2 regions of the Streptomyces sp. NPDC002776 genome follow, and region 2 is predicted to be linked to the other one. Evidence: riboswitches for the same ligand, from Rfam matches in the RefSeq annotation. Region 2 holds a riboswitch; the other holds the start of a gene.
What was found. Region 2 has a riboswitch for glycine ahead of gcvP (aminomethyl-transferring glycine dehydrogenase). Riboswitches for the same ligand answer to the same signal wherever they lie in the genome.
Positions count from the first base shown of each region.

Region 1 (3,380 bases), on a different contig from region 2:
CTGATGAAGGGGGGACTGCAGAAGGCGCGCGTGACCAGCGCAAAGGTGTCCGGGGTCACGCCCGGTGGCTACTTCCGGCGCTTGTAGAAGGGCAGCGCCACGACCTCGTACGGCTCGTGGGTGCCCCGGATGTCCACGCCGACGCCGGCCGTGCCGGGCGCCGCGTGCGCGGCGTCGACGTAGGCCATGGCGATCGGCTTGCCCAGCGTGGGGGAGGGGGCGCCGGAGGTGACCTCGCCGATGACCTGGCCGTCGGCGACGACCTGGTACCCGGCGCGCGGGATGCGGCGGCCCTCGGCGATCAGGCCGACCAGGACCCGCGGCGGGTTGCTCTCCGCGCGCTCGGCGGCCTCGGTGAGCGCCTCGCGCCCCACGAAGTCACCCTCCTTCTCGAACTTGACCACCCGGCCGAGACCGGCGTCGAAGGGGGTCAGCGAGGTGGTGAGCTCATGGCCGTACAGCGGCATGCCCGCCTCCAGCCGCAGGGTGTCCCGGCAGGACAGGCCGCACGGGATCAGGCCGACGGGCGCGCCCGCCTCGGTGAGCGCCTGCCACAGCTTCTCGGCGTCGGCGGGCGCCACGAACAGCTCGAAGCCGTCCTCGCCGGTGTAGCCGGTGCGCGCGATCAGCGCCGGGACGCCCGCGACGGTGCCGGGGAGCCCGGCGTAGTACTTCAGGCCGTCGAGGTCGGCGTCGGTGAGCGAGCCGAGGATGCCGGGGGACTCCGGGCCCTGCACCGCGATCAGCGCGTAGGCGTCCCGGTCGTCGCGCACCTCGGCGTCGAAGCCGGCGGAACGATCCGCCAGCGCGTCCAGCACGATCTGGGCGTTGGAGGCGTTGGCGACGACCATGTACTCGGTCTCGGCGAGCCGGTAGACGATCAGGTCGTCGAGGATGCCGCCGTCGGCCCGGCAGATCATGGTGTAGCGGGCGCGGCCGACGCCGACGGAGGCGATGTTGCCGACGAGGGCGTAGTTCAGCAGCCGGGCGGCCTCCGGGCCGGTCACGGTGATCTCGCCCATGTGGGAGAGGTCGAAGAGGCCGGCCTTGGTGCGCACGGCGGTGTGCTCGTCGCGCTCGGAGCCGTAACGCAGCGGCATGTCCCAGCCGGCGAAGTCGGTCATCGTCGCGCCCAGCGAGCGATGCAGGGCATCGAGGGCGGTACGGCGGGGTTCGGAACTGCTCATCGGACGGTCGTCTCCCAGGGCATGACGGCGAGGTCTTTCCTCCCCATCTGTCATCGGAACCTGAGAGGTTCGTCATGACCACGCGGGGCATGACTTGCACCTTGGGTGGGACCACCGGCAAAGGGCGGTCCGCTTTTCAGATGTGCCTCGCCCGCGCGGTAACGGGGCCTGAGAGATTCAAGGGAGGGACTTGCTCCTTCGGCGCCCCAGCTGAAGGCTGGGAACTCTCCCGCGCGGATTCGAACGGCCGGTATGCAGTTGGCGCGGCCATCATTGCATGACCGGGGCGTCCGTGGGCAGGCCGCTTCTGTAACCGGCTTGTGGCGGTACGCACACGAAAACGCGAGAGATCGCCCATTACCTTCTCTTTACGTTCAGTGGGGAGGGGAGATCCCGACCCGGAGGAGGACGATCACGGTGAACAGGACCACGGCGTACGCGACCACGTCGGGCCTGGCGCTGCCCGAGCAGCCCACGGCCCCGGCGCTCGAAGCCCGCGGCACGCTGCCCGCACCCGTCGTCCGCGACCTGCGCGCACGCGACGGCCGCAGCCCGCATGCCCTGCTCTTCGGGCCCCGGGACCTGGTCGTGATCACCGGCCTGCCGGGCAGCGGCAAGTCCACGCTGATGCGGCGGACCGTGAAGGGCCCGCGCATCGACTCCCAGGACACCCGCGACCGCTGGGACGCCCGGATGCCGGGCTTCCTGCCGTACGCGGTCTACCGGCCCCTGGTCCGGCTCGCGCACTACGCCGGGCTGTGGCGCGCGCTGCGCTCGGACCAGGGAGTCGTCGTCCACGACTGCGGCACCCAGGCCTGGGTGCGCGGCTGGCTGGCCCGCACCGCGCGGCGCCGCGGCGGCCTGCTGCATCTGCTGCTCCTGGACGTCACCCCGGACGAGGCGCTGGAGGGCCAGCGCGAGCGCGGGCGCGGTGTCTCGCGGTACGCCTTCCTGCGGCACCGCTCGGCGGCGGGCCGGCTGCTGCGCGCGGTGGAGCAGGGCGAGCTGCCCCCGGGCTGCGGTTCGGCGGTGCTGATCGACCGGCCGGCGGCGGGGGCGCTGCGGCGGATCGGCTTCACGGGCTGACCCGGGCGGCCGGGCAGGCGTTAGCCTTTTCAGCCACATCAGTGGTTCAGGGCAGGCGGTCAGACAGATGGACTTCCCGGCGGATCTCCCCGCGGACTTTCCGGCGCAGGCACACCCCCATCCGCACGGCGGATGGCCCGGCAACGAACTGGAGGAGGTGCTCTCCGCCTCCCTCGGCGTCCCCACGGCGGGCGGCCGGATCATCGAGGTCCTCGGCCGCAGCTTCCTGTGGGTCCCGCTGCCGTCCGGCGGCGGCCCGCACAGCGGCCCGCTGGACCTGCCCACGCTGGAGATCGAGGGCCAGGCCTATGTCCCGGTCTTCAGCTCCGAGGAACAGTTCCGCCAGGTCGTCGGCTCCCACATGTCGTACACGATCGCCCCGGCGGTGGAGTTCGCCCGCGGGCTGCCGCCGCAGGTGGGCATCGCGGTGAACCCGGACGGCATGGTGGGCATCCCCCTTCCGCCGCCGGCGGTGGCCGAGCTGTGCCGGGTGGGCCGCACCCCGCTGGACGGCCCGGCGAGCGGCGGCCGCGTCAAGCTGTACGAGCCGGACTGGCAGGACGACCCGGTCGACTTCCTGTCCGCCGCCTCCGCCGAGTTCGCGACGACCGGCGTGGTCACCACCGCCCGTCGCTGCCTGGCCGCCATCGAGACGGCGGACCCGGTGATGTTCATAGGGGTCGAACTCTCCGACTGGGAGGGCGACCTGCGCACGGCCCCGATGGACGCCCTGGGGCGGGCCCTGGGCAGGGTCCCGACCAAGTGGCCCGTCAACCTGATCCTCCTGGACATGGCGGCCCAGGACCCGGTGGCGATATGGATGCGGGAAAAAGTGCGGCCCTTCTACACGCGTGGTTAGTCGAGGGACACAAGGGGCGCGGGGCTGTGTCGATGTGCGCCTCCGCCGCGGGGCGCGACCGGCCACACGCAGCCCGCACTCGCACAACCGGAGCAAGTCCCGAGTCCGCAGGCGGGCTTAAGCTAGGCCCAAGGCTCGGTCGGAGAAAAGGTGAAGGGGCGGTACAGGTGAGCGCCAGCGGCATCGCGGCCGGGCAGGTCGAGCACATGCTGCGCCAGGTCACGCCCGGGCGGTACGACGCCTACGAG
Region 1 covers NZ_JBSFVG010000010.1:267,820-271,199, reverse strand. Annotated here, with positions in the region: gene gcvT (glycine cleavage system aminomethyltransferase GcvT) at 69-1,187, opposite strand; glycine riboswitch at 1,225-1,333, opposite strand; glycine riboswitch at 1,334-1,429, opposite strand; gene ACWD11_RS21855 (AAA family ATPase) at 1,605-2,273, shown strand; gene ACWD11_RS21850 (enhanced serine sensitivity protein SseB) at 2,341-3,132, shown strand; gene ACWD11_RS21845 (enhanced serine sensitivity protein SseB C-terminal domain-containing protein) at 3,300-3,380, shown strand, end outside.
Region 1: it holds a riboswitch for glycine, as region 2 does, so the genes downstream of both, gcvT (glycine cleavage system aminomethyltransferase GcvT) here and gcvP (aminomethyl-transferring glycine dehydrogenase) in region 2, are expected to answer to the same signal.

Region 2 (3,380 bases):
GGGTGCGGAGGATGGGGGAGAGGACGGGGCCGGCGAGGTTGGCGAGGCCGGGGGTGTGGGTGCGGCTGCGGAGGTGGGGGCGGCTGTGGAGCGGCGGTGGGCTGCTGGGCATGACGTTCGGCATGCGGAGTTCGGGCATGGGTGGGTGCAGGGGAGTGGGGTGGGGCGGGTGACTGTGCGGTTCGAGACGCCGGAGTCCGGGCCGGGGCGGGTGCGGACGTTTCGGGTCGATGATCCTGAGCTTGTTCCTGCGGAGCCGTTGCCGTTGGTGCCGCGGAGGCCGGGGGTTGCTGTGGATGAGGTGCGGGCGTGAGGGGCGGGGGCGGTGTTGGTGGGGGGTTGGTGCACTCGCCCGCGTTGGCCGGGTGCCTCACCCGAGGGGCCCAGCCCACCCGTGCCGCCCCAGCGGCACGACTGCCCGCAGCGGCGGGTTGGGGGTGCGGGCCGGGGGTTGTGCGGGCGATGGGCTGTAGGGCTGTGGGCAACAGGCTGAGGGATGTGCGGCTGCGGGTTAGGGGATACACGGCACGCGACTCGGAGCTATGGGCATGCGGTCATGCAGCCAGGGGCGCGAGGAGTGCGGTCACCCAGCTGCGGGGCGGCGGGGGCCGCGGTCACTCAGCTAGGGGGCTACGACGGATGCGGCCGTCCCGCTGTGAGGGCAGACAGGTAGGCGGCTACGGGGCGGTGGTGGCACGGTCGCTCAGCTGCGGGGCGAGGTGGGACGCGGAGGCCCAGCCCCTGGGGCTGCGAGGGGTGCGGTCGCCCAGCTAGTGCGCCCGAGCAGCGCTGGATCCGCGACGACAGCCTGGCTGCCCTGGGCCAGGAGGGGCGCGGCCGTCCCGCTGCGAGGGCGTGCAGGTGCAGCTACGGGGCGGCGGGGGCGCGGTCGCTCAGCTGCGGGGATAGGAGGGACGCGGAGGCCCAGCACTGGGGCTGCGCGAGGGGTGCGGGTACCCAGCTGCGGGGCGGCGGGGGACGTCGTCACCCAGCTGGTGCGCCCGAGCAGCGCTGGATCCGCGACGACGGCCTGGCTACCCTGGGTCACGAGGGACGCGGCTGCTCCGCTGCGAGGGCGTGCAGGTAGGCAGTTGCGGGGCGGCGCGGGCGCGGGCGCCTAGCTGCGGGGAGCGGAGGGGAGCGGAGGCCCAGATCCCGGGGCTGCCAGGGGGCGCGTCGGTGCGGGGCACGAGGGGTGTCGGGTGCGCGGTCGCGTTGCGGGGGCTACGTGGGGGGCTTAGGTGTCTGCTTCTTCTGTGCCTGCCAAGTTGCCGAAGTCGTAGTCGGGGGGTGTGGGGGAGGTCAGGTCCAGGCCGTAGTGGTGGTAGAGCTGGAGTTCCTGTTCCGGGGAGAGGTGGCGGCCTACTCCGAAGTCGGGGGCGTCCTTGATCAGGGAGCGGTCGAAAGGGACGCGGAGGGCGCCCTCCACCAGTTCGCTGGGCTCCAGGGGGACGAAGGCGTCCCTGCTGAACAGGCCCGTTCGTATGGCTGCCCACTCCGGTACGCCGGTGGCGTCGTCGAGGTAGACCTCGTCGATGGTGCCGAGCTTCGTACCGTTGCGGTCGAACGCCTTGCGGCCGATCAGGTTGCGCGGATCGATGTCGGTCTGCACGTGCCCTCCACTTGGTCGCAACTCATCCGTAAGCACTACGAAAGAGCACATTCGGGTGCGCGGCCACTCGAACGCCTGGGCGTTGACCTCGCTGGTAGGCTGACAGCGGCTGCTGACCCCGTGCGGGAGAGTCCTCCGGACACCATCCGGAGGCGCCGAAGGAGCAAATCCTCCCCGGAATCTCTCAGGCCCACGTACCGCACGGACGAGGTCACTCTGGAAAGCAGAGCGGGTGTCGACGGCTTCCGCTCTCACCGACGGTGAAAGCCGGGCGCCCTCATGCCCTGGTGAAGCTCTCAGGTTGAGATGACAGAGGGGGAGGCCGTCCGGGTACCCGTGCCGTGGTGCCCCTCGAAGGTCGTGTCGACCAGGAGGCCTCCGCAATGACCGCCTATCGCATTCCGCTCTCCGAGCTCGAGCAAGGGATCCCCTTCGAGCAGCGTCACATCGGTCCTGATCATGAGGCTCGGGCCAAGATGCTCGCCCAGGTCGGCTACGGCTCGCTGGACGAGCTCACCGCCGCCGCGGTGCCGGATGTGATCAAGAACGCCGACGCCCTCGACCTGCCGGGTGCGCGGACCGAGGCCGAGGTGCTCGCCGAGCTGCGGACCCTCGCCGACCGCAACCAGGTGCTGGACTCCATGATCGGGCTCGGCTACTACGGCACCTTCACCCCGCCGGTCATCCTGCGCAACGTCATGGAGAACCCGGCCTGGTACACGGCCTACACGCCGTACCAGCCGGAGATCTCGCAGGGCCGCCTGGAGGCCCTGCTGAACTTCCAGACGATGGTCGCCGAGCTCACCGGGCTGCCCACCTCCGGTGCCTCACTGCTCGACGAGGGCACGGCGGCTGCCGAGGCCATGGCGCTGTCCCGGCGCATGGGCAAGAACAAGAAGGGCCTGTTCCTCATCGACGCGGACGCCCTTCCGCAGACCATCGCCGTGATCCAGACGCGGGCCGAGCCCACGGGCGTCGAGGTGGTCGTCGCCGACCTGAGCGAGGGCATTCCGGACGGCATCGCCTCGCGCGAGATCAACGGCGTGCTCATCCAGTACCCGGGCGCCTCCGGTGCCGTGCGGGACATCAAGCCCGTCATCGAGCAGGCCCATGAGCTCGGCGCGCTGGTCACCGTCGCCGCCGATCTGCTCGCGCTGACGCTGCTGACCTCCCCCGGCGAGCTGGGCGCGGACATCGCGATCGGCACCACGCAGCGCTTCGGTGTGCCGATGGGCTTCGGCGGTCCGCACGCCGGTTACATGGCCGTGCACGAGAAGTTCGCGCGCAGCCTGCCCGGGCGGCTGGTCGGGGTGTCCGTGGACGCCGACGGCAACAAGGCCTACCGGCTCGCGCTGCAGACGCGTGAGCAGCACATCCGCCGGGAGAAGGCGACCAGCAACATCTGTACGGCGCAGGTGCTGCTCGCCGTCATGGCCGGCATGTACGCCGTCTACCACGGGCCCGAAGGGCTGAAGAGCATCGCCCGGCGGGTCCACCGGTACACCTCGATCCTGGCCGCGGGGCTCACCGCCGGCGGAGTCGAGGTCGTGCACGGCTCCTACTTCGACACGCTCACCGTGCGGGTACCCGGTCGGGCCGCCGAGGTCGTCGCGGCCGCGCGGGAGAACGGCGTGAACCTCTGGCTGGTCGACGCCGACCACGTCTCCCTCGCCTGCGACGAGACCACCGGCCGGGCCCAGCTCACCGCGGTGTGGAGCGCCTTCGGGGTGGACGGGGACGTCGAGGCGCTGGACGCGCGGGCCGAGGA
Region 2 covers NZ_JBSFVG010000011.1:9,991-13,370, forward strand. Annotated here, with positions in the region: gene ACWD11_RS22050 (DNA polymerase IV) at 1-313, shown strand, start outside; gene ACWD11_RS22055 (PRC-barrel domain-containing protein) at 1,238-1,612, opposite strand; glycine riboswitch at 1,726-1,822, shown strand; gene gcvP (aminomethyl-transferring glycine dehydrogenase) at 1,996-3,380, shown strand, end outside.